3 regions of the Lysinibacillus sp. OL1 genome follow, and region 2 is predicted to be linked to each of the others. Evidence: riboswitches for the same ligand, from Rfam matches in the RefSeq annotation. Region 2 holds a riboswitch; each other region holds the start of a gene.

Region 1 (10,307 bases), on a different contig from region 2:
AATGCAACAAATTGTGGCGGCGTAATCGCATAATCGGAAACAATTTCTCTTCCCTTTTGCTTCACGATGGCCGCTATATAGCGTAATTCCTTTTCAACCGTTGCAACGGTTTCAGGTGAGTGCTTTGTTACTTCATCCGACATATAACTATTTCACTCCTAAAAATACGTTGAATAGTTCTATTTTGTCGTTTTTTTCACGAAATAGCAAGTGTCCATTAGTCTAATTTAAATTCTTCCAAGCGTAACAGCTCAATTAACGCCTGAGATCGATTCGTTACACCTAGCTTTTGAATTGTATTGGAAATGTGATTTCGCACTGTTTTTTCACTAATACCAAGCTGCTCTGCAATATCTCTCGTTGTTTTTTCAGCTAATAAAAGCGCAAATATTTCACGTTCTCGGTTTGTTAAAAGAGAACGATGATGAGAGCCATTCATTCAGTTACACCCTCCTCCCCCGCACGTATTGTAACTTATGTTAAGGGGCAGGAAGCGGTGACGGCTATTTGCATGATTATTCCATGTTTCCTTAAAAATTTCGAAAATTACATTGTTACATTCATAAATTTTACGTAAAAAGTAAAACCTACTATTTCACTTAATTTACATATACTTATATATTGAACTAGTGAGGCAGAATGGCCAACTGAATGAATTTTGTTTTTTCTTCCTCTGAAATCGGCACACTTTTACCTGTACGAGGATCCATTTGCACAATTGTGCCACGACCAGTGAAACAGATTTCGTCCTTTTGATTTTTTGCTAGATAGTGAATGTCCAGCGACGAATTCCCAACTTGCGCGATTTTTGTATAGATTCGTAGTACATCATCAAAGAAAACCTGCCTTACATAATCACATTGTAAATCGGCTACAATGGGTATAGATTTCACATTCTCTTCTCCAACTGAGGGCATTAAAATTCCTAAATGTCGGAAGTAATCAATTCTTGCCTGCTCAAAATATGTAAAGCTAATCGTATTGTTCATATGACCATACATGTCTGTTTCTGAAAATCGCACTCGTACCTCACTAAAAAATGAAAAACCCTTTTCCCACTCTTGAAAATTATCGATATAATTTGCCTTCATGATATACCATCCCCTGTCATGTAATTGCCCGTCTTTTATCAATCAACGGCAAACAAAATGAATACATATTCATTATAAAAGAAAATACTATATTATCATAGAAAAAACGTAAATAACACTTGATAAATTTCATTTCTATAACTTTAAAAAACTCCCTTACACTTCGTGTAAGGGAGTTCAGCTTGTCCGTATATTAGTCTACGTAGTGGTCAGAACCGAAGAAGTTACGGAACATTTGCACTGTAGTTGCACGGTTTAATGAAGCGATGGATGTTGTTAAAGGAATACCTTTTGGACATGCAGCAACACAGTTTTGAGAGTTACCACAGTTTGCAAGGCCACCGTCACCCATAATCGCATTTAAACGTTCATCTTTAATCATAGCACCAGTTGGGTGAGTGTTGAAAAGACGTACTTGTGATAATGGAGCTGGTCCGATGAATGAAGCCTTTTCAGACACGTTTGGACATGCTTCCATACATACACCACAAGTCATACATTTAGATAGTTCATAAGCCCATTGACGTTTACCTTCTGGCATACGTGGACCTTCACCTAAATCATACGTACCATCGATTGGTACCCATGCTTTAACTTTTTTAAGCGCGTTGAACATACGTTCACGGTCAACTTGTAGGTCACGAATAACAGGGAATGTTTTCATTGGCTCCAATTTAATCGGCTCTGTCAATTGGTCTACTAGTGTAGAACATGATTGACGCGGACGGCCATTGATCACCATTGAACATGCACCACAAACTTCTTCTAAACAGTTCATATCCCATGATACTGGTGATGTGTTTACACCATCTTCAGTAACAGGATTTTTTTGAATTTCCATTAAAATTGAAATTACGTTCATACCATGACGGTAAGGCACTTGGAATTTTTGCCAGTAGCTATTGCCGCCTTGTGTATCTTGACGTAAGATTTCCACTTTGACCATTCTTCCAGTATTTGCTGCGATTTGCATAACTTTTAGTCTCCTTTCGCAGAGTAGTCGCGTTTACGTGGTGGGATTAATGAAACGTCGACTTCTTGGTACGTGATGATTGGATTACCAGTAGCTGGGTCAAACTTCGCCATTGTTGTTTTTAAGAAGTTCTCGTCATCACGGTTAGGGAAATCAGGTTTATAGTGTGCACCACGAGATTCATTACGTAATAGTGCACCTTTTGTCATTACTTTTGCAAGCACTAACATATTTTTAAGCTGACGTGTAAAGTGTGCGCCTTGATTGCTCCATTTTTGCGTATCATTGATGTTGATGTTGTTCCAACGCTCAGTAAGCTCATCAAGTTTTTTCAATGTATCTTCAAGCTGATCATTGTAACGTACTACAGTCATTGTAGCAGTCATCATTTCACCAAGCTCTTTATGCAGTAAGTAAGCGTTTTCTGTGCCTTCCATTTTCATGATAGCATCCCATTTCGCTTGTTCCTCTTTTACACGAGCATCGTAAATCTCTTGTGGAAGATCTTCAGCATGCTTTTTAAGGTGTTTTACATAGTCTACTGCGTTTGGTCCTGCAACCATACCACCGTAGATAGCAGATAATAATGAGTTTGCACCAAGACGGTTTGCACCATGTTGAGAGTAATCACATTCACCTGCTGCAAATAGACCAGGAATTTCAGTCATTTGATTGTAGTCAACCCATAATCCACCCATTGAATAGTGAACTGCTGGGAAAATTTTCATTGGTAATTTACGTGGGTCATCCCCTACGAATTTTTCGTAGATTTCGATGATACCACCAAGTTTAACATCCAATTCATGTGGATCTTTATGTGAAAGATCTAGGTATACCATGTTTTCGCCATTGATACCAAGTTTTTGGTTTACACAAACGTCGAAAATTTCACGTGTTGCAATATCACGTGGTACTAAGTTACCATAAGCTGGGTATTTTTCTTCTAGGAAGTACCAAGGTTTACCGTCTTTATAAGTCCAAATACGACCACCTTCACCACGAGCTGATTCTGACATTAGACGGTTTTTGTCATCTCCAGGAATCGCTGTTGGGTGAATTTGAATGAATTCACCATTCGCATATGAAGCACCTTGTTGATAAACGATAGAAGCAGCAGAACCTGTGTTAATAACAGAGTTTGTTGTTTTACCGAAGATAATACCAGGGCCACCAGTCGCCATAATAACAGCGTCTGCACGGAATGATTTAATTTCTTCTGTACGCATATCTTGCGCTACGATACCACGACAAACGCCGTCTTCATCGATAATAACACCAAGGAATTCCCAGTGTTCATATTTATTTACTAAACCAGCTACTTCATGAGAACGAACTTGCTCATCTAGCGCATATAGTAATTGTTGACCAGTTGTTGCACCAGAGAAAGCTGTACGGTGCATTAAAGTACCACCAAAACGACGGAAATCTAAAAGCCCTTCTGGTGTACGGTTGAACATAACACCCATACGGTCCATTAAGTGGATAATGCCAGGTGCTGCATCACACATACCTTTTACTGGTGGTTGGTTCGCTAGGAAGTCCCCACCATATACTGTATCATCAAAGTGGATCCATGGAGAATCCCCTTCACCTTTAGTATTTACCGCACCATTAATTCCGCCTTGCGCACAAACAGAGTGTGAGCGTTTTACAGGAACTAATGAGAATAAATCAACTTCAGTACCAACTTCAGCTGCTTTAATCGTTGCCATCAGACCGGCAAGACCACCGCCGACAACAATTATTTTGCTTTTCGCCATGATTATTTCTCACTCCTCTTAAAAAATTGCAATGATTGCATGTGCTCTATCGTAGCTTCTATTGAATTATACGAAAGCTAAAATAGCAGCCACACCAACTACACTTAGAATTACGAAAAGAATGTTTGTTACGTAAGTAGCGATCTTTTGAGACTGAGGAGATTGTGTAATACCCCAGCTTACTAGGAATGCCCATAAACCGTTAGATAAGTGGAAAGTTGCTGATAAAATACCAACAATGTAGAATCCAAGCATGAATGGATTAGCAACAATATTCGCCATCATGTCGTAATCAACGTGTGTGCCAAGTGCTTTTTGAATACGAGTTTGGAAAATATGCCATGCAATGAATATCACTAAGAATACACCAGTAAAACGTTGTAAAGAGAACATCCAGTTACGGTACGTGCTGAAACGTCCAGTGTTTGGTGTAGCAGTGAATGCAATGTAGACACCATAGAATGCGTGGAACATTAATGGAATATAGATGACAATCCATTCAACTAGGATAAGGAATGGAATCTTTTCCATTACTGCGGTAGCATCGTTGTAACTTTCTGCCCCGCCTGTTGCTGTAAAGTTAATGAACAGGTGCATCGTTAAAAACAGACCTACTGGAATGATCCCAAGTAGAGAATGTAAGCGACGCCATAAAAACTCTCGATCTTTCGACAAGACTGTTACCCCCCTTAGTACTTAAAATAGCACAACAAAAGAAGTCATCATTTTGTAAATGATACTTCATTGACTGTGTATTTCATCATGGTACAATATTATGACATGTTTATTGTACTCTCAAGAGCTACGAGCGTCAAGGCAACTCGGAGTTTTTCATAGAGCTTATTAAAGAACTAATCTAGTACATGATGCGTCGTTTTTTCTCGAAAAATCTATCATTACTTTATTACCGTTAAATTTTAAGAAAATTCTAAGAAAGAAGGATAACAATGTTAAACACTCCATCTCCTACAATCTCATCATTTGGCTATGAGATCATTCGTGATCATATTCTATCTTCTATACTTGGTAAACATGAAGATGACGTCCTATATTGGGCAGGTAAAGAGCTTGCTCGCAAGTTCCCATGTAAAAGTCAAGATGAACTTATCGCATTTTTCGCAGATGCCTGCTGGGGTACATTAGAACTCATAAAGGAATCAAAAGATGGACGTATTTTCCAGTTGACAAATGACCCTGAAATTCTGCAAATAAAGCAGCGCAGCTTTAAACTTGAAGCTGGATTTATAGCAGAGCAAATTCAACTAGCTAAAGGCTACCTAACAGAATGCTATAATGAAAAACGGGAAAAGCAACAATACGTCATGTTTACAGTCAAATGGGACGTTAAAGAACGTATTATGAATACCATTCCCTCAGAATAATTAAAAAGGATTGTTTCCCAGTAAAGAATGGGATGACAATCCTTCTTTTTTCTTCCTTTTATTTCGGTCAATTACATAAAATGCTGTTTCTTCTATTATTATATGTAAAGTGCTTGCTCTAAATTAAACTCATCATGGAGAGCATTAGCTGCTTGGATCATATCATCCTGTGGTACAACAACGGACACTTTTATTTCAGAAGTACTAACCATTTTTACAGGGATATTTTCACGACGTAACCGATCAAACATACGAGCAGCAACGCCTGGATTGGAAGCCATGCCTGAACCAATAATAGAAACTTTTGCTAGTCCAATTTCGAAGTCAGCAAAACTAAATCCAAGTGATAATTTACTATCCTCTAAAACACGTAATGCTTCCGCAAATTCCTCTTTTAAAATGGAAAACGATACAGTTGGCTTCAACCCATCAATAATGGCTTGGACAATAATATCTACATTAATACGGTTCTCTGCAAGAACCGTAAATATATCTGCTAATAAAGCATTGGAAAAAGCATCATACCCTACTGTTAAACGAATAATATCTGATTCAAATGCAACACCACGAACGACTAAATTTTTTTCCATTTCCACTTCCTCCTTCAATAAAGTGCCTACTGATTCTATTAAACTTGAACGTATAATAACAGGCATTTGAAATTTCTTCGCTAACTCCACCGCACGAGGATGTATGATATGAGACCCTAAATTCGATAATTCCAACATTTCATCATATGAAATTTCTTGAAGCTTTTGGGCATTGGGAACATATCGTGGATCTGCTGTATAAACACCATCCACATTTGTATACATATCTACTCTCTCCGCTTCCAACGCTATGGCAAGTGCAACAGCAGCTGTTTCAGCTCCACCTTTTCCAAGCGTGGTGATATTGTGCACTTCGTCAATCCCTTGTTCTCCAGCAATAACCACAATTTGTCCCTGTGCAAAATGTTCTTCCATACGACTAATATCTATATAGTCGATACGAGCATGTTGATACATACCATCCGTATGTATACCAGCTTGCCATCCAGTTAGAGACACAGCCTCATAGCCTGCTTCCTGCAAGGCAATGGCAAATAAAGCACTAGATAATTGAGAGCCAGTTGACAAAACTGCATCTAATTCTCTTTTCGACACATCGTCAGTTAGTTGGTGTACCATCATTTTCATCTCTTTCGCAGTGTGTCCCATTGCTGCAACGACCACTACTACATCCAATCCTTTGTCCTTTTCAGCAATCGCTTTCCTAGCAGCCTCTTGGATTTGTTCAGTAGAAGCTAATGCAGCTCCTCCAAACTTCATCACGACTTTAGCCATTTCTTTCGTTCTCCCTTCCAGTTCATGTATTTCACCAAATTATGGGGGGTAAAACCGTTTCTAGAAAACTAAAAGGCAGCCTCCACATAACGTGAAAGCTGCCTATAACATGTACAATAATCGTAACTTGCGCATGTGTGATAGCTCTCCGAAACGTTTAGAATCGACAGTCTTACATTTCTTAAATGCAAAACCAGTACAGTAATGGAACAACAATACTGTACTTCGGCAAGCTCCCCTTTCACACAATATCTCTGGACTTGTCCATCCTCCATTGTGTTACTCTTGAATCTTGCACCTCTATCATCACTTTAAAGTGAATGTATTCAATTCATTAAGCCTTAGCGTAAACAAACTAGTCACGCAGTTGGCTCTCCATAACATTGAAAACAATGTTATTTATAACCATAGCACATGCCTATTCCTTTGACAATGATTGTTGCTGAAAATAGCTAAAAATTTGGCTTGCTAAATTAGCGGGCATCCCAGCCTCCTGTAATGCTAGCTCGCTCGCCTCTCGAATTTTTTTGACTGAACCGAAATGTTTAAGAAGCTGTTGCTTTCGTTTTGGTCCTACCCCTTCAATATGATCTAATACAGATTGAATGGCATGCTTCTCATGCTGTTGACGCAAGAAGGTAATAGCAAAGCGATGGACTTCGTCTTGAATTCGTTGTAATAAATAAAAGCCATCACTTGTACGTTTTAAGCTAATCACTTCTGGTGGATCACCGAACAAGAGCTGAGATGTATTATGCTTATCATCCTTGGCTAAACCAGCAATCGGTATAACAAGACCAAGCTCATCTTCTAGTACTTCACGGGCTACTTCCATTTGTCCCTTACCACCATCAATTAAGACTAAATCTGGTAATGGTAGTCCTTCCTTTAAAACACGGATATAGCGACGACGTATAACCTCCTGCATTGCACCGTAATCATCATGCTTGGCTGCTGTACGCGTTTTATATTTTCGGTACTCCTTTTTCGCAGGCTTCCCATCAATGAAAACAACCATAGCAGACACTGCATCCGTTCCATGCATATGACTATTATCAAAAGCTTCAATTCGTAAAGGAGTACTAATACCCATTGCTTTGCCAAGTGCCTCACAAGCACCAATCGTACGTTCTTCCTGGCGCTCTATTAGCTGGAATTTAGCTGCCACAGCAATTTCAGCATTTTTGGTAGCTAATTCAACCAATTCCTTCTTTTGACCTCTTTTCGGTGTGAGCACTTTAATTTCTAATAATTCTGTTAAGATAGCTGCATCAATGGCTTGTGGAATAAAAATTTCTTTTGGCTTAATATGCTCTGGCTTTTCATAAAAGCGCCCAACAAATGTTAAAAATTCTTCCTCTGCATCTTGATAGATCGGGAAAATTGAGACATCGCGCTCAATCAGCTTTCCTTGGCGCACAAAGAAAACCTGAACACACATCCATCCTTTTTCAACAGCATAGCCAAATACATCTCGATTTGTTGTATCACTTGAAACTATTTTTTGTTTCTGCATAACCGTATCAATATGGGCAATTTGGTCTCGGAATTCCTTCGCTCGCTCAAATTCTAGGTTTTCTGCAGCTGCTAGCATTTTAACTTCAAGCTCTTTTTTGACTGCCTCCACACCACCATTTAGAAACTTCGTCATATCCTCAATCATTTCTTGATAAACCTGACCATCAATTTCCTTCACACAAGGTGCTAAGCATTGACCCATGTGATAGTACAAGCAAACCTTGGAAGGTAATTGTACACATTTGCGCAGCGGATACAATCGATCCAATAGCTTTTTCGTTTCACTTGCTGCATAGGCATTCGGATAAGGACCAAAATATTTTGCCTTATCCTTTTTTACCTTCCGTGTCGTAATCAGACGAGGATGTTTTTCATTCGTAATTTTTAAATATGGATAGGTCTTATCATCCGTTAACATGACATTATATTTTGGATCATGTAATTTGATGAGATTCAGCTCTAAAATAAGTGCTTCAATATTTGATGACGTTACAATATACTCAAAATCTTCTATTTCACCTACAAGCCTTTGCGTTTTCCCTTCATGTGTTCCCGTAAAATAAGAGCGTACACGGATTTTTAGAACTTTTGCTTTACCGACATAAATGATAGTCCCTTGTCGATCCTTCATCAAATAGCAGCCAGGTTGATCTGGTAAAATATCCAGTTTTCGCTTTATTAAATCGTTCATTACCTACCTGCCCCCCTAAGTAAAAATTCCCCTCATTAGAATCATGTTAGTTATTTTCTTTATTATATAACGAAAAAAAGCCGAACACATCCATTGATGGCTCGGCTTTGTGAACTTCATTCATTACGCATGTTTTGCGATAAATGCTTCTAAAGCTTCTTTTGGTTGGAAGCCTACTGTTTTGTCAACTAATTCTCCATCTTTAAATAATAGTAAAGATGGGATTGACATAATTTGATACTGAGCTGCAGTACCTTGGTTATTGTCAACGTCAACTTTTACAATTTTAGCCGCACTACCTGCTGCGTCCATTTCTTCAAGAACTGGCCCAATCATTTTACATGGTCCGCACCAAGCAGCCCAAAAGTCTACTAGTACTAACCCTTCTTTAATATCGTCCTGGAACGTAGCATCTGTTGCATGTACAATTGCCATTTGAAATCCTCCTTAAACTTACTATGCTTGTAGTATAGCATGGATAAATTCACTTGAGCGAACAATCTGCCTACAATGTATTTTTTATGCAAATCTGTGTCGAAAAATCAATACACAGTCATTAATTGACTTGATAACGACCCTTCAATACATAGGTTAACGTAATAAAAAGGTAAATAGCTAACGTAATGCCTGTCACAATAATAGATGTGGTGAAAATAATTCCGATGAGAATCGCACTTAACGCCAATATAGCTATCCAAGTCGTATAAGGGAACCATTTTACTTCATAGGCACTTGTGTGCTCTGCTTGTTTTTTACGTGATTTTAAATGAGCAATCGCAATAATTAACCAAATAAATAACACAGTATAACCAAGTGATCCCATTAGAAAATCAAATGTTTTGCTTCCCGCATATAAAGATAAAATGACCCCTAAATACATCGCTAAAGTACACATTAAAATAGCATATACTGGTACTTTTCGTTTCGATAAATAAGCAAAGATTTTAGGCACACGTCCATCTACAGCCTGTGTATAGAGTACGCGTGATGAACCATACAGTCCTGAATTCATTGATGAAATAATGGCAAGTAAAACAACAGCGTTCATAATATGGTCTGCCCCTGGAATACCAACCATTTTAAAAACCATGACAAACGGGCTTTCAGGAACCCCATTTACTTCATTCCAAGGAATCAAGCTTACGATAATAAAGAATGGCAGTAAATAAAAAGTAACAATACGTACTAATGTACTGCGAACAGCTTTTGGCACTACTTTTTCCGGATTTTTCGTTTCAGCTAATGTAATCCCGATGATTTCTGTCCCACCATAGGAGTAGATAACTACAAGCATGGCAGCAATTAATCCCGTCGAGCCATTAGGGAAGAACCCACCATGCTCCGTTAAGTTAGCAAAACCAACAGCACTATGATTTCCAAACGTCACAAGCAATAAAATAAGTCCTGCAATGATAAAGACAATAATAACAGTAATTTTGATTAATGCTAGCCAATATTCTGTTTCTGCAAAGATTTTTACGGATAATAAATTAATCGCTGTTACTAACACAGAAACAGATAGTGCCAGTATCCAAATTGGATATTCTGGTAACCAATATTGAATAAA
Region 2 (10,307 bases):
TTAGTCATATAAATACGTGCCTTTAATAAGTACATTGGTATAAATAATCCTGGATCTTGAAAATGCAAACCATATTGTAAACCGATTTCTAACTCTTTACTTGCCCTATCTAAATCATTTATTTCATACAAAATTTCAGCTAGTAATCCATAGGTAACGCCTGTAATATTTCGCTCCCTTATTTCACTTTCATTCAACACGCTAATCAGTTCATCCATTTTTTCTACTGGTAAGAATTTTCCTTTTGCACCTATAAAAGTACGTAAAATTCTAGGTTCAAATTGATTATATTTTAATGAAATATCATATAAAGATGACTTATTCTTTCTTACATTTACACGTGTTTGTAAGCCTACTTTTGCCCTTTCAATATCCCCATCTTCCATATAACCAATATAAGCATTCAAAATTTCAAAGATTTTTGAGACAGCAATAAATTGAAAACCATCCATCCATTTCAATTTATTTTGTTTTAAAAGTAGTTCCTCTATGATTTTATTCGCCTGATCAATTTCATGGGTTGAAAACAGAGTAGTAATATATAAGACAAGCATATTAATATCTACTGGAAACTGCGCATTCCTTAATTTCTGTATCCACTGCCCGAATAATAGAGTATGTCCCTCGGCAAATATTTCGACTAAATATTTTTGAATCCATTCATGTGCAAGCTTGTATAATTCGCCATTTAAAGCAAGCTCAATTGCCGCTACATAGTCTTCTCCTTGGCATAAATTAGTGGCTGCTTCGTAATAAATAGAGGTAATCATTTCATAGGAATATTGCCTTTGAAATTCTACCTGTAGGGCATGCCTAAATAAAGTTTGGTAACGATAAACGGGTGGATGAGCTTGTACTTGTTCGATAAACAAACAATTTTTCTCCAGCTCTGAGAATGTAGTTAAACTATCTAATCCGTTCGTGATGGATGCACAAACACTCGGATCTAAGTAGTTTAAAATGGAAGTTCTTAGTAGAAAATCTTGCAATTCTTGAGGTAATATTAAAAGAATTTCTTGCATGAAGTACTCATGTATATATGAACTAGCTTTGCCTAAAATTTCTTCACTACTAAGATTACCTATCATTCCACCTGTTGATAGCTTTATCAGTTGGATACCTGCTATCCAGCCCCCTGTAGTCTTTAATAAAGGCTTCAGCGCATCCTTCTGTTCATCATTAGTAACAGAATTAAAGAAAGATTGTAGCTCTTCTAAATCAAAACATAATTGACCCGTCCCGACTTCTAGTATCCAACCTTTTACACGCCATTTTGCTAGTGAAAGTTCTAAATTAGTTCGTGTGGTTATATAGATTCGTGCATTGGCTGGTAAATATTCAATAAGTCGATTGATAATTTGATGAATTTGAGGGTTGTGGATTTCTTGAAAATTATCAAAAACAATATGAATATTTTCTTTATATGTATTCAAATCGTTTAACAGTGTATCTATAATTATTTCAAAAGGTGGTGTTTCATCTAGTATATTGTTTAACTTTTGTTCTACATTCAATATGCTAAAAGATAATGTATGTATTAAGTACTTTAAAAATTTCACAGGATCATTGTCATTCTGATCGATAGTAAACCATGCTACCGATTCATCAATATGCTTCAACCACAGACTTAAAAGAGTCGTCTTTCCGTATCCTGCGGCTGACCGTATAATGGTTAGTTTCTTCATTCGATTGTTAGATAAAATAGAAAATAATTTCTTCCTCTCTAATACATTTGGCACTGTACGTGGAATTGTTACTTTTGATTTTACCCATACCATATCCATCACCCTGTCTCCCTTCTTCATTTCATTAGTTCTATAAATTTCGAATTTTTCCTGCAATTTAATTTTTCTACTCATTCACTTCATCCAAAAGAGCATACTTATTTTAGAAGGATAAAGCAAACTACTTCACTTTTTTTATTCCTAGCGTTAGAATACTAATATCTTATTTTCCTATAGGAAACTTTATTTCACTAATGATACTTTTTGAAACGAGGGAACAATATGGTTTACAAACGAGTCACAAAATCGTCTGCAGAGGCGGTTTTAGATGGAGATATAAAAGGTTGGCGAAGATTTTTGCCATTTTTAGGACCTGCTTTCATTGCAGCAGTCGCCTATATTGATCCTGGCAATTTTGCTACAAATATTACAGCAGGCTCTCAATACGGCTACCTGCTACTTTGGGTTATAGCCTTTTCTAATTTAATGGCCGTGTTAATTCAGTCCCTGTCTGCCAAACTTGGGATTGCCACAGGAAAAAATTTACCTGAAGTCGCACGCGAGCATTTTTCTAAAAAAACATCTATCTTTTTATGGATACAGGCGGAATTGGTCATCATTGCCACAGACCTCGCGGAATTTATCGGAGCAGCACTAGGGCTTTATTTACTTTTTAATATCCCAATGCTTCCCGCCGCATTGATTACAGCAGTGGGTTCATTCGCTATTTTAGAGTTGCAAAGAAGAGGATTTAGAGCCTTTGAAGCAGGTATTTCTGGCATGGTTTTAATTGTTGTATTGGCGTTTGCCTTCCAAACATTTTTAGCGCAGCCAGCATGGGGTGATGTAGCGATTGGCATGTTCACGCCACACTTTGAAGGTGTAGATTCACTATTATTAGCAACAGGTATTTTAGGTGCAACCGTTATGCCTCATGCTATTTACTTACATTCCTCTTTAACACAAAGCCGTATTATTGGTCGTAATGAAGAAGAAAAAAGACGCATTTTTCGATTTGAATTTATCGATATTATCATCGCTATGATTATTGCTGGTGCCATCAATATGAGCATGCTCATAATTGCCGCAGCAGTATTCCATACCCAAGGCGTTGTAGTTGAAGATTTAGATGTTGCCTACAATGGCTTAAAAGAGGCGCTCGGCCCAATGGCTGCCATTTCCTTTGGTCTTGGTTTACTTATTGCAGGGCTTGCTAGCTCCTCTGTAGGGACTTTAGCAGGTGATGTTGTCATGCAGGGCTTCATTCAAAGAAAAATACCTCTTTATTTACGTAGAGCGATTACCATGGTGCCACCACTTGCAATCATTGCCTCTGGTGTGAATGCTACCTATGCTCTCGTTCTTAGTCAGGTTGTTTTATCATTTGGTATTGCCTTTGCACTTGTCCCTCTGGTTATGTTTACAAGTAAACGAGACATCATGGGAAGCTTAGTTAATCACCGTATTACAACTGTTTTAGGTTGGTTTGTCGTAGTCATTGTTGTTACGTTAAATATTTACTTACTGTGGGAAACAATTTTTGGATAACAAAAAGCCAGGTACTCTATAGTAATGAGCACCTGGTATCTTTTTGATTAAACGTCCACCTTTTCGATATTTCTAATGGCTAAATAAGCAATACCAAGACCCACGATTGCTAAAGTAATTGGAATAATAATAATATCGTTTAAAGTAAAGTTACCTGAATTTGATGAAGTTACAGACACAATTATAATAGATGAAATGATAGTTGTCGGTATAGAGTATTTTCTCATCCCGAAATACAATGGGATTAAAGCTATACCTGAGGCAGCAATCGCATTCATCAATACAGAAGGTATTTGCTGGATAATTAAAGAACTTGATAGTACATCAGGAATTAATTCATATCGATCGCTTATGATACAAAAAATGGTTGTAATAAGAGCATTGGAGATAATGATCATACTGAAAGTAAATAGCATGACAATAGCAAGCTTTGCGACCATTAATTTCTTTCTACTTATAGGATACATAAAGGCTAATGTAATGGTTTTAAATTTATATTCTCCGATGATTAACTTAGCTATTAACGTAGAAGCAAAAATCATAAAAACTGCTCTTACAAATGAATCAATAACACTGAATGCAACCTCATAATTTTCAAGCCCTGGGTCTCCTTCAACTTTAGAAATAAATAAAATCATAAACAAGAAACCAAGAATAACAAAATTAGCGATAATGGCTCCTTTAACATATGAACCTAAATGAAATTTTTTCATTTCTAAACGCATTAAATTAAGCATGGACAACACCTCCATTGATTAGCTTTAAGAAATAATCCTCTAATGAACTTGTTTTTTTACTAATCTCTTCAATCTCAACGTTATGTTCAATTAATGCTCTAGATAGGCTTTTTTGGGATAGAGTTGAGTCGTATATACGTATCGTTTTATCATCCATTAGCTTAAAATTAGTAATGTTCAATTCGCTTTCAATAATAAACGCTGCCTTTTTCCCATCACTTACAATCACTTCGGTATAATTGACCTGATCACGATTAATAGTATCCATTGCTACCTCCGTGATGAGCCTCCCATTCTTAATAACACCTATTGTATCGACCAATTGTTCTATTTCAGCCAGAATATGACTAGAGATAATAATGGTTATACCGTACTCTTTACAAAGCATCTTGAAAAGCTCTCTTAACTCCTTTATCCCTACTGGGTCTAATCCATTAATTGGTTCGTCTAATATAAGTAACTCTGGCTTTGTAATAATGGCCCTTGCGATACCTAATCTCTGCTTCATTCCCAGAGAAAAATCTTTAACCTGCTTATTCTCTGTATTCGATAACTTTACTAAATTAAGAACATGTGCAATTTCTTTCTTATCATAATAACCCATGTATTCACAATGTAATTCCAGGGTCTCACTAGCCGTTAATTTTTCATAAAAAATAGGATATTCAATAATTGTCCCCATTCTTTTTAGTATTTCATAGGATTTATCCGTCAATTTCGTCCCCAAAATTTCTACATCCCCACTTGTAGGCTTCGTAAGATTAGTTAGCATCTTCATAACAGTCGTTTTACCCGCACCATTTGGACCTAAAAATCCATAAATTTCTCCCTTCTTAACGTTCATATTGACAGCAGAAACAACTTCCTTTCCATCGTACACTTTCGTAAGCTGATTTGTTTTTACAATGTATGTCATGTAATTCTCTCCCTCAATTGTGACTAGCTTCATTATAAAAAATGAAACTCTCTATTTTATTACTGCATTCTTACATATTTCTTAAGTAAAAAAGCCTGCAAAGCATTAAAGCTCTACAAGCATAATCGATTTAATACATCATTCGCTTTAACGAAATCGTAAAAATAGTTCTTTCATAGGGAATACTCGATAAACGGATGGAGCCATTCATTATTTCTACTAGTCTCTTTGTAATCGTTAGTCCCAAACCGCTACCTTGGAAAGATTTATTTCGAGAATCCTCAAGCGTATACATTCTTTCAAAAACGCGATCGATATGATATTCATCAATGCCCCTGCCACAATCCCACACATCAATATCAATATTGACTTCGTCATTTCTTATGGTAATTCCAATTACATTGCCATCTGCTCCATATGCAATAGCATTAGACAGTAGATTGTTTAACACTCTATTTAATGCTTCTTCATTACCAAGTGCATATATGGAGCTTTCTGGGATATCAATTTTAATATCTAATCCCAGTGAAGTAACCAAATCGTAAAAAGACAAAACATTTTTTCGGCATATTTCACTGACATTGATTTTAGTGATTGGATAATCTGTGTCCCCAGCCTCTAATTTTGCCAAGTCAAAAAATGTATGAATAATTTTTAATACTTCTAATGTTTTAGCATGTACACCCTTAAGTAAACGTTGCTGTTCCTCGTCACTAATCCCATTTTGAAGTTGAAGCATTTCAATATAGCCAAGTACAACGGTTAAAGGCGTTTTAAGATCATGTGAAATATTGGCCAACATCTTTTTCATGGAATTTTCCATTTTACGATGCGTAGCCTGAATTTTTTGATGTTGATCTAGCAAAGTATTCAGTGTAATAAGTAACTGTTGAATTTCTGAATTTGTAGTTGTTACTAGAATCTTTTCATACGTCTGTTCATTCACAATTACGTGTAGTTTTCGATGAATATATTGGATAGCACGTTCTTGTTCCTTCTTGATTTTCCATTGAAAAATAAGAATGCCGATTAGCAATACAATGATTAATAATAATAGAAATATCATATAGTTTTACCCTTCAAATTTATAGCCGATTCCCCATAGGGTTTTAATATATTGAGGATGTGACGGATCATCTTCTATTTTTTCACGTAGTCTTCTGATATGTACATTTATAATATTTTCATCTCCGTAATAGGCATCTTTCCATATCGTCTGATAAATTTGCTCTTTGGTAAAAACTCTGTGGCGATTTGTCACAAACAATTTTAAAATGGAAAATTCCTTTGATGTCAGCTTTATCTCTTGTCCGCTCTTTGTTATTGAAAAATTAACGATATCTATCTTTAAATTATCAATTTCTAGGACTTCTTGCTTTTGTTCAGCTTGACTAGAGTATTTCGTAGCTCTTCTGATAACAGCCTTTACACGTGCTGAAAATTCCAGCATAGAAAAGGGTTTAGCAATATAATCATCTGCCCCTAATCCTAAGCCCAATGCTTTATCAACATCACTGTCTTTTGCAGACATAATAATGATAGGAAGTGCTGCCTGCTCTCTAATAATCTTTAATACTTCCAATCCATTTAATTTAGGAATCATAATATCTAAGATGACTAAGTCAAAGGTTTTTTGCAAACAATTTTGTAATGCCTCTTCGCCATTAGTCACTGTTGTGACATGGAAACCTTCCATCGTTAAGTAATTAGAAACCATTTCACGAATGGCTTCATCGTCTTCTACAAGTAAAATATGCTTTTGCACTATGATGCACCTCTCCTATCAAAACCCAATTTCCATATGTATATTACATTACCATATTTATGATGTTTGATTAGTGATTTGTTTATGAGTGTTGAAAAAAGAGCTGCTCCATAAACCATCACTCTTTGGTTTATAGAACAGCTCTATTATCTAATCTTCAACTTTTAAATCACAATCTTTAAGTGGAAGCATTTTTGTTTTGTGCTTTATTTTATAGCCAAACCATAATGCTAAAAATAATGGAATCCCAATATACGAAACAAGGATACCGTACCAATCAATCTTATCGCCTGTAAAGGCTGTGTAATTTTGTCCAATGACTACAATCATACAAACTGTAAAAGCAAATAATGGTCCAAACGGAAATAATTTGGCTTTATAAGGTAATAACTTTGGATCTAAGCCCTGTGCATCAAACGCTCGGCGGAAACGATAATGACTAAACGCAATACCTAGCCATGCAATAAACCCAGACATTCCAGAAGCATTTAATAACCAGATATAAACCACTCCATCGCCAAAGAAGGATGCCAAAAATGCTAAACAGCCTACAGCTAATGTTGCCATAAGTGCATAAATCGGAATACCTCTACGACTTAGCTTTGCAAAAAATTTAGGTGCATGTCCATCCATAGCTAATTGCCATAACATACGAGAAGATGCATATAGTCCTGAATTTCCTGCTGAAAGCATAGCCGTTAAAATAATGGCATTCATTAATGAAGCAGCAAAGGCGATACCTAGGCGGTCAAACACTAGTGTAAACGGTGATACTGCGATATCTTCTGATAATAAACGTTCGTCTGTAAATGGAATTAACATCCCAATTGCACCAATCGCTAAAATATAAAACAAAAGAATACGCCAAAATACAGATTTAACAGCCTTCGGAATATTTTTACCAGGATCATCTGTTTCACCAGCTGTAATTCCTAGTAATTCTGTCCCTTGGAATGAAAATCCTGCAGCTAGGAAAATACCAAATGTAGCAAGGAAGCCACCATGGAATGGCCCATCACTAACAAAGAAATTAGTGAAACCTACAGGAGCCTGCCCACCTAAAATACCAAAAATCATTAGTAAGCTAATGATAATAAAAACAATAACCGTTGCTACTTTAATCATGGCAAACCAATATTCACTTTCACCATAACTTTTTACGGATAGTAAATTAAACGTCAGTACAACAGCAATAAATAATACTGTCCAAAGTGCTGATGAACTATCTGGGAACCAATATTTCATAATTAATGACACAGCAGCAATTTCGGCAGCAATGGTGATTGCCCAGTTATACCAATAGTTCCAGCCTAATGCAAAGCCCAAAGCAGGATCTACAAATTTCGTTGCATACGTACTAAATGAACCTGATGATGGCATATAGGCAGCCATTTCCCCTAAACTTGTCATTAAAAAATACACCATAATACCAATTAAAGCATAGGCAAGCAATGCTCCTCCAGGTCCTGCCTGAGCAATTGCTCCTCCACTGGCTAAAAATAGCCCCGTACCAATTGTACCGCCTAAAGAAATCATTGTAATATGACGGCTTTTTAATTCTTTTTTCAGCTTCGGTGCTTTATGTCCGAGCTGATTTACTTTTATTTCACTCACGATATAGCTTCCTTCCTATTTATGAGGCAAAAAAATGCCATCACATATACACTGTGATGGCTACATTAATCCTCAGTTTTTCCTACATGATAGCTCAACACGTTGTGCAAACGTGACAGTTCTGTTCCTTTCGGAGACAGCCCCAGCATGAGGTTTTCAAGTCCCCTCACACTTCGGCAATATTTCCTTTCAACTAATTTCATCAATGCTTGTCATTTCAATTAGCATACTTATAAATATCGCGACCTCTACCTCAATACAAACATGAGGCATATAATTATTAAATTTATGATGTTTATTATACTAACATAAGACCATAGACATTTCAATACAACCATAAATGTTCTGTATTTTATGAATCTTCTACTATTTTTAATAGTGTGATAAAGTGTTATAGTAGTTCAATTAGAATGATTATTATTAGGGGGGATTTTATTTTGACTACAAATGATCATTCCACTAGTTTTCCAAGTAAAAAAATTAGCTGGAAAGGAACAACCTTACTTTTAGTCTTTGGAGTTATCTTTATAGCCTCTACATTACGAATGCCACTAACTGTTGTTGGCCCAATTATATCCTTTATCCGTGAAGATCTTGGAATATCTAATGTATTGGCAGGCTTTCTAACAACGATACCATTGCTGGCTTTTGCTGTTATATCTCCATTTGCACCAGTTGTAGCACGCAAACTAGGGCTTGAGCTAACATTATTTTTATCAACTTTTCTCTTGGCCTTAGGAATTGTCCTACGTTCACTTGGTACTACAGAATTACTTCTATTGGGTACTGTGTTAATTGGCGTAGCCATTTCTTTTGGAAATGTACTAATTCCAGGATTATTGAAATTGAAATTTCCCTATCATGTGGGTTTATTAATGGCCTTTTTCACCATGTCCATGAATTTTACTGCAGGCCTTGGTGCTGGTATTAGCTATCCGATAGCTAATTCATGGTTAGGCTGGCAAGGTGCACTTTCCATTGCACTCATACTCGTTCTCATTACAATCTTAATTTGGATACCTCAACTAAAGTCAAATAAACCGGAACCAGTTACTACATCTAAAAAGACCAGTACACCTTTATGGAAATCACCTGTTACTTGGGCTGTCACAGGGGCAATGGGTTTACAATCTTTATTATTCTACACAACAGCAGCTTGGATACCTGAGATCTATATTGCTCAAGGTTTAGCCCCTGATAAAGCTGGCTGGATGTTTTCAATCATGCAATTCTCACAAGTACCAATGGCCTTAGCAGTGCCTATTATTGCCGGTAAAATGACTTCTCAACGCCCACTTGTATTGATGTTTACATCCTTCTATTTAGTAGGCTTTGTTGGGGTTGTCATGGAATGGACAAGTCTTGGGGTACTGTGGATGGTTCTTCTAGGGTTAGCAGGTGGTTCTTCATTTGCCCTAGCAATGATGTTCTTCACTCTCCGTACTCGTACTGCATTTGAAGCAGCAGATTTATCAGGCTTTGCACAATCTTTGGGTTATTTATTTGCCGCAATTGGTCCTATTCTTTTTGGCTACTTGCATGATTTATTTGGCGGCTGGAATATTGCGGGATGGCTCTTTGTCGTTGTAGCAATGTTACTCTTCTTTTGCTCAATGAGAGCCTCTAAGGATGAATATGTGCATTAAAATTAAATAAAGCAGGTGGATTAGATTCCTCCATCTGCTCTATTTCTATATAGTGTTTACACATTACTTAATTGTCGGGTTGCTGGAGTAATGTTAGCAATTCAGCAAGGCATTCTGATGCTTCATTATTACGAGCTGTTATAGTAGAAAAAATAGGAACAGCCTCTTGTAAAAGCCTATAACTATAATAGTAATAGCCTACAAAAGCTTGCTCCTCATAGCCCTTTGGCGTTTCTTTCTCCCACTCCTGTTCATCATTATCCTCATTTTCTATCCACAAATAGTTGACGTCTAATAGCTCCTGCATATTTTTAACAGTATTGACTGGCTCGAGATAATCCTTGGTAATAGCATGTG
Region 3 (10,307 bases), on a different contig from region 2:
AGTAAATGATCGCTTTGGCCATGAGACGGGCGATGCGTTTATTCAGCGATTCGGCAGTTCCTTGAACAAAACAGTTCGAAGCCATGATATGGTTATTCGAATAGGTGGCGATGAATTTATTGTCATCTTAACTGGCTTAACAAGAGATCAGGAAAAAAGACATCATCAAATTATGCATATTATTCGACGGATTCGTGATGAATTAGCAGAAGGCTGGATGATTGAGGACCATCTTTTTACACCAACTGCTTCAATTGGCATTGCCTATTACCCAGACCATGCTCGAACATTGGATGAGCTAATGGATTTAGCTGACCAAGCATTATATAAATCAAAAGAGTCGGGGAAAAACAACCTCTCCATTTCAGATATACACTAAAAAGTCTGTCCACAAGGTTTTCCTTGTGAGACAGACTTTTTATTTGATGTTATGCTATAACAGTATAGGGATAAAAATCCTACATCGTTATTTTGGAATAGAAGGTGATATGATGCCTAAGAAGATATTGTTGGTAGAAGATGAAAAGCATATCGCTCGCTTTGTCGAACTTGAATTACAACACGAAGGCTATGAAGTAAAAACTGCCTTTGATGGTCGAGAAGGATTGGCTTTGGCAACATCGGAAAATTTTGATGTACTTTTACTGGATGTGATGTTACCAAGTATTAATGGGATTGAGATTTGCCGTCGTATCCGAACACAATCACAAGTACCGATCATTTTATTAACGGCACGAGATGCTGTGATGGATCGTGTAGCAGGACTCGATGCAGGGGCTGATGACTATATCGTCAAACCTTTTGCGATAGAAGAGCTGCTGGCTAGGATACGGACGATTTTACGTCGTGTCACGCCAGAGCAGACAAGTAGTGAATCTTTATGCCTACGTGATATTGAAATAGATGTAGCTGCCTATGAAGTTTTCGTTCAGGGGAATAAACTTGATCTAACAAAGACAGAATATGACTTATTGAAACTATTAATCGAGCACAAAAATAGAGTATGTACACGAGAGCATATTTTAACATCCGTTTGGGGCTATGATACGGATATCGAGACCAACGTGGTAGATGTTTATATCAGACATTTACGTACAAAACTCCCTGGGGCGATGAATGATTATATTGAAACCGTTCGCGGTGTTGGGTATGTGATGCGAGAATGAATAAGTTAAGAAATTATTTACGTCAGCAGTCCCTGCAAAAAAAATGGATGCTGACCTCAAGCAGTGTCATCTTTATTAGCTTTACAATTATTTGTGTAGTCGTCTATGTTTCTCTGCATACATGGTTATTAAATGATGAGGAGAGTAAGGTCAATCGGACAAGTAAGGATATCATCTCTTTTTTAGAGTCCCAAGGTCCTACAATTACCATTCAGCAAATTCAGCAAAATACAGGCTTGCTCAAATCGATTGCGGATCGTGATGAGACGGTCCGAATATTTAATGCTGATGGGGTGGATATTTTACGAATCAATGATACCTCTGCTGCTGCACCACTTAATTCGTTGCAAGAAATTTTTGAGATGACCATTGATAAGCAGGATGTGCTGGTCATCAATGAACCGATTCGGATGGGCTTTTTCCAAGGCTATATTCAGGTGATTCATCCGTTAACTAGTTTTCAATCTCTCATGCATTATCTTTTGACAGCCATGCTGATTGCAGGGTTAGGAGCCTTAGTGTTATCTGGCTCTATTGGCTATTATCTAGCGAACTATTTAATGAAGCCACTACACGAATTGCGTGCATCCATGAAAACTGTGATGGATCAAGGATTTAAGGAGCCTATACAGCTAACCTATACATCACATGACGAAATTGGTGATTTACTGAAGATGTATAATGCCATGATGAATGAGCTGCAAATCTCATTTACCCAGCAGCAGCAATTTGTCGCCGATGCTTCTCATGAGCTGCGTACACCGATTCAAGCAATTGAAGGGCATCTTTCTCTTTTAAAAAGATGGGGCAAACATGATCCTGCCATATTAGAGGAATCTATTAATACCTCCTTAACAGAAATTGCTCGTATGCGCAAAATGATTGAGGAATTATTAGAACTTGCACGGCGTGAGGAAAAAGATGAAACAAGTGAGGCCAATGCATTAGTGGTCATCGAAGCAGTGATGGATGAGGTAAAGCTTGTTCATCCACAAGCGCGAATATCGCTGTCGAAACATGGTGAAATTGGTCCGTTATTTATCACCGAAAATGCACTAAGTCAAATCGTTCGTAATATAATAGAGAATGCCATTCGTTATTGTGAAAAAATTCCTGAGATACAAATTTCTATTTCTGTTGCTGGAAATTATGCATGTTTAGAAATTGCTGATAATGGTATAGGAATAGCACAAGACAATATTCCGTTTATCTTTGATCGTTTTTATCGAGTGGATGAAGCAAGAAATCGCCAAATTGGTGGAACAGGCTTAGGGCTTAGTATTTCGAAGATGTTACTTGAAAAATACAATGCCACAGTAGAAGTCAAGAGTGAGGTTAATATTGGAACCGTTTTCTCGCTGAAAATCCCGCTAAAATATTAAGAAAAATACACGCTTTATTTCATTATTCTATCCTTTGCGAAAAAAATTGCTTAATTTGCTAAAAAGAGTTGTATTTTTTGTGAAGAGTAGTAAGATTGAGATGGAAAAAACGTTCTTTAAAATATGGAAAAGTAGTGAGAAACATTCTTTTAAAGAACGGCTAAATATTATATAATTAATTGCAATTTAATTAATGGAACTGCCGAAAGGCAAAATTTGGAGGTCATTTTTCATGTCGAACAACGTTACAACTGTAAGTTCTCCATGGTCAGCTTTCTCTGGTCCTAACCTAGGATATGTGATGGAGCAATACGACTTATTCTTACAGTCTCCTGAAGAAGTAGAACCGGAGTTAGTTTCTTTATTCCAACAATTTGGTGCACCAGTAGTAGTAGAAGGTGAAGTAGCTGTAGCTAGTCATACAGCAGCGGCTCCTGCTGGCGATTACAAAAAAGTGTTAGCCGCTGTAAAACTAGCAGATGCAATTCGTTCACGCGGTCATTTAGCAGCAGATATCTATCCTCTGAAAAACCGTGAACTACAAACAGCTCAAATTGAAGAAAGCGCGTTCAACTTAAGCGCTGCAGATTTAGCTGAAATTCCTGCAGCAATCTTCTTCAAAGATGTGCCAGCAAACGTGAAAAATGGTAAGGATGCAATCGACTATTTAAAAGCTATTTATACAGATAAAGTAGCATTTGAATATGGTCACGTAGTAGCTACTGAAGAACGTGATTGGATTCAAGCGCAAATCGAATCAGGCTCATTCAAACAAGCATTATCTGCGGATGAGAAGAAAGCCTTATTAGATCGTTTAACTCGCGTTGAAAATTTCGAGAAATTTATTCATAAAACTTTTGTAGGACAAAAGCGTTTCTCTGGTGAGGGCTTAGATACGCAAATCGTTCTATTTGATGAAATTATTAAAACGGCAGAAGCAAAAAATGTGGAAAACGTACGTATTGGTATGGCACACCGTGGTCGCTTAAACGTTTTAACACACATTTTAAATAAACCTTATGACATGATGTTCTCTGATTTTGCACATGTTTCCAATGATTTATTTATGCCAGAGCATGGCCGCCTTGAAATTACAAAAGGTTGGACAGGTGATGTGAAATACCACATGGGTGCTTCTTACAACCGTGAATCCGGTATGAATGTGAAATTGGCTTACAACCCATCTCACTTAGAAGTGGGCAATCCAGTAGTACTTGGTGCTACTCGTGCAACACAAGATGATACATCTAAACCAGGGCAACCTATTTTTGACCGTACAAAGGGCTTAGGCATTCTTGTACACGGTGATGCTGCATTCCCAGGTCAAGGGATTGTAACAGAAGTGTTAAACTTCGCTAAAACAGAAGGCTTTACAACAGGTGGAACAATCCATATTATCGCAAACAATATGATTGGATTCACAACGGAACATTATGATTCTCGTTCTTCTGTGTATTCTTCTGACCCTGCAAAAGGCTATGAAGTACCAGTAATCCATGTCAACGCAGATAGCCCAGAGGCAGTAGTGCAAGTTGGACGTTTTGCGGCAAACTACCGTCAAACATTTGGCAAAGACATTATTGTGGACTTAGTAGGTTACCGTCGCCATGGTCATAATGAAACAGATGACCCAACAGTGACAAACCCAGAAACATACAAATTAGTGTCTAAACATGAAACAGTGCGTGCATTATATGGTGCACAATTAGTGGCAGAAGGTCTTGTAACTGCTGCTGATGTAGCTGCACTAGATACAGCTATCTATGCAGAAATGCAAGCAGCCTATGACCACGTCAAAGAAATGGCAGAAAAAGATGATCATCATCATTTAGAAATGCCAGAAGAATTAAAAGTAGAGTTCCCACAAATTGATACAGCAGTAGGTGCGGAACGTTTAGAAAAAATCAATGAAGAGCTTTTAGTGTTTGAAGAAAACTTTGAACCACAGAAAAAGCTTGGTAAAATCTTAGAAAAACGCCGTGATGCTTATGCGTCTGCAAAAGTTGACTGGGGTCATGCTGAAACTTTAGCGTATGCAACGATTATTCAAGATGGAACACCAGTACGCTTTACAGGTCAAGATGCACAACGTGGTACATTCTCTCAACGTCACTTAGTACTGCATGATAAAAACAATGGCAATGTCTTCACACCACTACACCATATTTCTGGTGCGAACGCATCCTTTACAGTACACAACTCTCCACTGACTGAAGCTGGGGTGGTAGGCTTTGAGTATGGTTACAACCTAGAAAATAGCCATGTACTAACAGTATGGGAAGCACAATTCGGTGACTTTGCGAATATGGCACAAGTGATGTTTGATAACTTTATTTCAGGGGCACGCTCAAAATGGGGTCAAAAATCTGGTCTAGTTATCCTTTTACCTCATGGTTATGAAGGTCAAGGTCCAGAGCACTCTTCAAGCCGTATGGAACGCTATTTACAAATGTCAGCTGAAAATAACTGGTTTGTAGCGAACTGTTCAAATGCAGGAAACTACTACCACTTATTACGCCGTCAAGCAGCATTATTAGGTACAGAAGGGGTACGTCCACTTGTAGTCGTATCACCAAAATCATTATTACGTCACCCATTAGCTGCGGCGAATGCTGAGCAATTAGCAAATGGTTCATTCCAAGAAGTGATTGAACAACCAGGCTTAGGGGCTAAACCAGAAGCTGTAGAGCGTATCGTTTTAGGTACAGGTAAAGTGATGATCGACTTAGCAGAGCGCGTGAAAGACGGCGAAGGCTTCGATCACCTACACATTATTCGTGTAGAACAACTTTACCCATTCCCAAAAGAGCAAGTAGCTGGTATCATTGCTAAGTATCCTAATGCAAAAGAGATTGTTTGGGTACAAGAAGAACCTAAAAACCAAGGCTCATGGAATTATGCATTAGAAACATTATATGAACTTTCAGAAGGTAAAAAACTTCGCTATGTAGGCCGTCCTGCAATGAGCTCAACTTCTGAAGGGGATGCAGATTCTCATAAAGCAGCACAAGCAGCTCTTATTGAAGAAGCGGTTGCTGAGCCAGTAAAGGTTAAATAATATATATCAATTTTTGAAACCGGGCTACTTGCCCTTAAGCAGTAGCCCTTCTATGTGCGTCATGCACGTTAATCAAAGGAGGAAATGAAAGTGGCTGAAATTAAAGTCCCTGAATTAGCAGAATCGATTACAGAAGGTAGTATCGCACAGTGGGTAAAAAAAGTGGGCGATCGCGTTGAAAAAGGTGAATTCATCGTTGAACTTGAAACAGATAAAGTAAACGCTGAGATCATTTCTGAAGAAGCAGGTGTATTAACACAAATTTTAGCTGAAGAAGGCGATACTGTACTAGTTGGTCAAGTTATCGCAGTAGTAGAAGCAGGCGAAGGCGCAGCAGCAGCTCCAGCAGCGGCAGCACCAACTGAGGCAGCACCTGCACCAGCAGCGCCACAAGCAGCACCTGCACCAGTTGCAGCAGCTCCAGCAGTAGAAGAAACTTCTGGTGAGCGTGTAGTTGCATCTCCAGCAGCACGTCGTCTTGCACGTGAAAAAGGTATTGACCTTGCAGCGGTATCTCCAGTAGATCCACAAGGACGTGTACGTGTACAAGATGTAGCAGCTCATGGTACAGCACCAGCTGTAGCACCAGCAGCAGCACCTACATCCGTAGCAACTTCAGGAGGCCCAGTAGTATTCACACCAGCAGCTAATTCTGACCGTGTAACAATTGAAAAAATGAGCCGTCGTCGCCAAACAATTGCAAAACGTTTATTAGAAGTTAAACAATCAACAGCAATGTTAACAACATTCAACGAAATTGACATGACAAACATCATGGCACTTCGTAAACGTAAACAAGAAGAGTTTGTAAAAGCAAACGACATCAAACTTGGTTTCATGTCATTCTTCACTAAAGCTGTTGTTGCAGCACTGAAAAAATACCCATACGTAAACGCTCAAATCTCTGGCGATGAAATTCATTTAAATAACTTCTTTGATATCGGTATTGCTGTATCGACTGAAGAAGGTTTAGTCGTACCAGTTGTACGCGATGCAAATAGCAAAAACTTTGCAGAAATCGAAAAAGATATTGCTAACTTAGCGACAAAAGCTCGTGATAAAAAATTAGGCTTAAATGACATGGCTGGTGGATCATTCACAATCACAAATGGTGGTGTATTCGGTTCATTAATGTCAACACCAATTATGAACGGTACGCAAGCTGGTATTTTAGGTATGCACTCAATTGTAAACCGTCCAGTTGCAGTAAATGGTGAAGTTCAAATCCGTCCAATGATGTATGTAGCACTTTCATACGATCACCGTATCATCGATGGTAAAGATTCTGTAGGATTCTTAAAAACAGTTAAAGAATTAATCGAAAATCCTGAAGATTTATTATTAAATTCATAATTCCATTAAACCCTGCGAACAATGTTCAGCAGGGTTTTTTGTATGACGAAAGGTATTGACCGATTCTATGCTTGAAAGAGTACGAATGTTACATCGTTTAGAGGAGCAAAGAAAGAAAAAAACGCAACTTTTCTCACATATAGAACATACTCTATAATAAATATTTGTTGTAATTTTCAGAAATATCAACAAAAGTTCAACGATTTAAAGTGGAAGCAGAACGCAAAATATCCTAATATTGTCATTAGTCAGAAAAATGTTAAAATCGTCTTGACGAACATATTAGTTTTATAGTAGTATCTAAATATCAATTAAATAAACAAACCTCACGAATTGTTACCAGTGAGGTAGAGGCGCGGTATTTATTAGTTCATTGTTGAGTAAAAGCAAGCGAAGACGCAATGAAGAAGGAAATATCGCCGAAGTATAAAAGGAGCTCGTACTTTTATACTGGGTCTGCAGTGAATAAGTGCAGGACTGTCCTAGTAAATGGATTTCCAGATTTACTAGGTTGTGCTATCTCGGAAACATGGAAATTATAGTGAGGATTTGGGCAACTGTCATAAAAGGTAAGACCTAAGTTCAATAAACTTAGGTCTTTTTTAGTACAGTTGTCTTATTTTTTTACAGAAAAGGGGAGTTTTTCATGAAAAGAAAATGGTTGTTAGTAATGATCTCTATCATGACGGCAATTGTGCTAGCTGCATGTGGCACAAGTGACAAAAAAGAGGGCGGTTCAAGTGATGCTGGAACTGACAAAGAAGAAGGTGGCGGTGAATTCCGAATTGGAATGGAGGCTGGCTACCCACCGTTCAACTGGACACAGCAAGACGATGCAAATGGCGCAGTGAAAATTGCGGATAATGCAGAGTATGCAGGTGGCTATGATGTACAAATGGCAAAGAAAATCGCTGAAGGTCTAGGCAAAGAGTTAGTCATTGTTAAAATGGAGTGGGACGGTTTAGTTCCAGCGCTACAATCAAACAAAATTGATGCAATTATTGCAGGTATGTCACCAACAGAAGAACGCAAGAAAACAATTGATTTTACAGAAAACTATTATACTTCTGATTTTGTTATGGTTATTAAAAAAGGTAGCAAATATGAAGGCGCAAAATCGATTCAAGACTTCTCAGGTGCTAAAATTACATCACAATTAAATACATCAAACTACACAGTTATCGATCAAATTAAAGGCGTAGAAAAGCAAACAGCAATGGAGAGCTTCCCAGCAATGCGTGTGGCGTTAGAAGCAGGTAAAATTGATGGCTATGTAGCTGAACGTCCAGAGGGCATTTCCGCTTCTGCTGCCAACGATAAATTCACATATGTAGCATTTGAAGAAGGCTTTGATACAGACCTATCAAATACTTCAATTGCTGTAGGCTTACGTAAAGATGACGCAAATCGTGAAAAAATCAATGAAATCCTAAAAGGCATTTCAGAAGATGATCGTCAAGCGATTATGGAAGAAGCTATTTCTCAACAACCCGCAGCACAATAATGACATGGCACGGACTAGCAATTAGTCCGTGCATGATCATTTCATCATTATCAAAATGAGAACCTCTCTACATAATGATAATGTCCTAGCGTGACAAATCATAGAATGGTAGAAAGAGCTAGGACACAAAAGAAATAAGCGAGCAAGATGACATTGTTAGGAGGAACATCATGAGTCTTGAATGGATACTTTCAATTATTGAAAACAACTGGCAAATGTTTTTACGAGGTGCGTATTATACGTTACTGATTTCGAGTATTAGTACAATTATTGGTGCATTTATCGGATTTTTCATCGGAATTATGCATACGATTCCAGTTCGTAAAAAAGGTGTGAAATTTTATAGCTTAAAGCTCATTAATTTTATACTAACATGCTATGTTGAATTTTTCCGTGGTACACCAATGATTGTACAAGCTATGGTTGTCTACTACGGATTAGATATCGCATTCGGTATCGATATGCACTTTATTACAGCAGGTATTTTAGTCGTTTCCCTCAATACTGGGGCATATATGGCAGAAATTGTTCGTGGCGGTATTGTATCCATTGATAATGGTCAATACGAGGCAGCATCAGCAATTGGCATGAATCACTTCCAAATTATGCTTCATGTTGTCTTACCACAAGTAGCGCGTAATGTTTTACCAGCGACAGGTAACCAATTAATCATGAATATTAAAGATACAGCCGTATTAAATGTCATTGGAGTAACGGAATTATTCTTCCAAACAAAATCAATTTCGGGTAACAACTTCCGTTATTTCGAATCATTCTTCGTTGCATGTGTTCTTTATTTCATCATGACATTTACCGCATCTCGCATCCTTCTGTATGTTGAAAAACGTCTAGATGGTCCTGATGCCTATCAAAAAGAACAAAAAGAAGCCGTATAGGGGGACGCACAAATGGCAGTCATTAAAATCGAGCATTTAAGTAAATCATTTGGACGTAACCAAGTGTTAAAAGATGTGAATTTCCAAGTGGAAAAAGGGGAGGTAGTTTGTTTAATTGGCTCCTCTGGCTCTGGTAAATCCACATTGCTTCGTTGCATAAATTTATTAGAAACGCCAAGTGGCGGTCAAATTATTTATAAAGGGGAAGACATCCTAGATGAAAAGCACAATATTCAAGAATATCGCACACATTTAGGCATGGTGTTCCAGCAGTTCAATTTATTTAACAACCACAATGTCATAAGTAATTGCACAGTGGGCCAAATCAAAGTGTTAAAACGTTCGAAAAAAGAAGCAGAAGAAACGGCGCTTAAATACTTGAAAATCGTTGGCATGGATCAATATGTGAATGCCAAGCCCCGTCAACTCTCAGGCGGACAAAAGCAGCGTGTGGCCATCGCTCGTGCCTTATCAATGAATCCTGATGTAATGCTATTCGATGAGCCAACATCCGCATTAGACCCAGAAATGGTGGGTGAGGTATTAAAGGTAATGCGTCAGCTAGCAAACGAGGGCAATACGATGCTCATCGTGACACATGAGATGGAATTTGCCAAAGAAGTAGCAGATCGTGTTGTCTTTATGGATAAAGGTGTAATTGTGGAAGAAGGCCCTCCAGCACAAGTATTAGTCAATCCACAACATGAACGTACGAAGGAATTTTTAAAGCGTACATTAAAATAAGCACAAAAAAGTGAGTCCAACCTGTTGGACTCACTTATTTTCTAGAATTCCATTCTGCATAAAGTACAAAGCAGATTGCGAATGCTACAGCAATGATAAAAAACCATTGCGGTACACCACCAAAACTCATCATAACACCTCAAATATTCATTTTTTTTGGATAGAATAGGTATAGTATTTCTTTTTTCTCCACAAAAGACCAAA

What was found. Region 2 has a riboswitch for lysine ahead of EW028_RS21805 (amino acid permease). Riboswitches for the same ligand answer to the same signal wherever they lie in the genome.
Positions count from the first base shown of each region.
Region 1: another riboswitch for lysine. It lies ahead of EW028_RS14535 (aspartate kinase); the one in region 2 lies ahead of EW028_RS21805 (amino acid permease).
Region 3: another riboswitch for lysine. It lies ahead of EW028_RS06145 (transporter substrate-binding domain-containing protein); the one in region 2 lies ahead of EW028_RS21805 (amino acid permease).

Region 1 covers NZ_SJDS01000007.1:230,955-241,261, reverse strand. The annotation lists gene EW028_RS14570 (MarR family winged helix-turn-helix transcriptional regulator) at 1-143, opposite strand, end outside; gene EW028_RS14565 (helix-turn-helix domain-containing protein) at 218-439, opposite strand; gene EW028_RS14560 (acyl-CoA thioesterase) at 627-1,091, opposite strand; gene sdhB (succinate dehydrogenase iron-sulfur subunit) at 1,285-2,064, opposite strand; gene sdhA (succinate dehydrogenase flavoprotein subunit) at 2,070-3,824, opposite strand; gene EW028_RS14545 (succinate dehydrogenase cytochrome b558 subunit) at 3,891-4,499, opposite strand; gene EW028_RS14540 (YslB family protein) at 4,772-5,206, shown strand; gene EW028_RS14535 (aspartate kinase) at 5,305-6,531, opposite strand; lysine riboswitch at 6,665-6,842, opposite strand; gene uvrC (excinuclease ABC subunit UvrC) at 6,950-8,740, opposite strand; gene trxA (thioredoxin) at 8,864-9,175, opposite strand; gene EW028_RS14520 (amino acid permease) at 9,297-10,307, opposite strand, start outside.
Region 2 covers NZ_SJDS01000017.1:2,841-13,147, reverse strand. The annotation lists gene EW028_RS21835 (winged helix-turn-helix domain-containing protein) at 1-1,784, opposite strand, end outside; gene EW028_RS21830 (Nramp family divalent metal transporter) at 2,007-3,272, shown strand; gene EW028_RS21825 (ABC transporter permease) at 3,320-4,009, opposite strand; gene EW028_RS21820 (ABC transporter ATP-binding protein) at 4,002-4,925, opposite strand; gene EW028_RS21815 (sensor histidine kinase) at 5,056-5,991, opposite strand; gene EW028_RS21810 (response regulator transcription factor) at 5,998-6,690, opposite strand; gene EW028_RS21805 (amino acid permease) at 6,841-8,304, opposite strand; lysine riboswitch at 8,387-8,563, opposite strand; gene EW028_RS21800 (CynX/NimT family MFS transporter) at 8,742-9,950, shown strand; gene EW028_RS21795 (hypothetical protein) at 10,018-10,307, opposite strand, start outside.
Region 3 covers NZ_SJDS01000002.1:356,617-366,923, reverse strand. The annotation lists gene EW028_RS06170 (diguanylate cyclase domain-containing protein) at 1-379, shown strand, start outside; gene EW028_RS06165 (response regulator transcription factor) at 492-1,166, shown strand; gene EW028_RS06160 (HAMP domain-containing sensor histidine kinase) at 1,163-2,548, shown strand; gene EW028_RS06155 (2-oxoglutarate dehydrogenase E1 component) at 2,781-5,606, shown strand; gene odhB (2-oxoglutarate dehydrogenase complex dihydrolipoyllysine-residue succinyltransferase) at 5,697-6,959, shown strand; lysine riboswitch at 7,300-7,486, shown strand; gene EW028_RS06145 (transporter substrate-binding domain-containing protein) at 7,606-8,463, shown strand; gene EW028_RS06140 (amino acid ABC transporter permease) at 8,634-9,359, shown strand; gene EW028_RS06135 (amino acid ABC transporter ATP-binding protein) at 9,372-10,103, shown strand.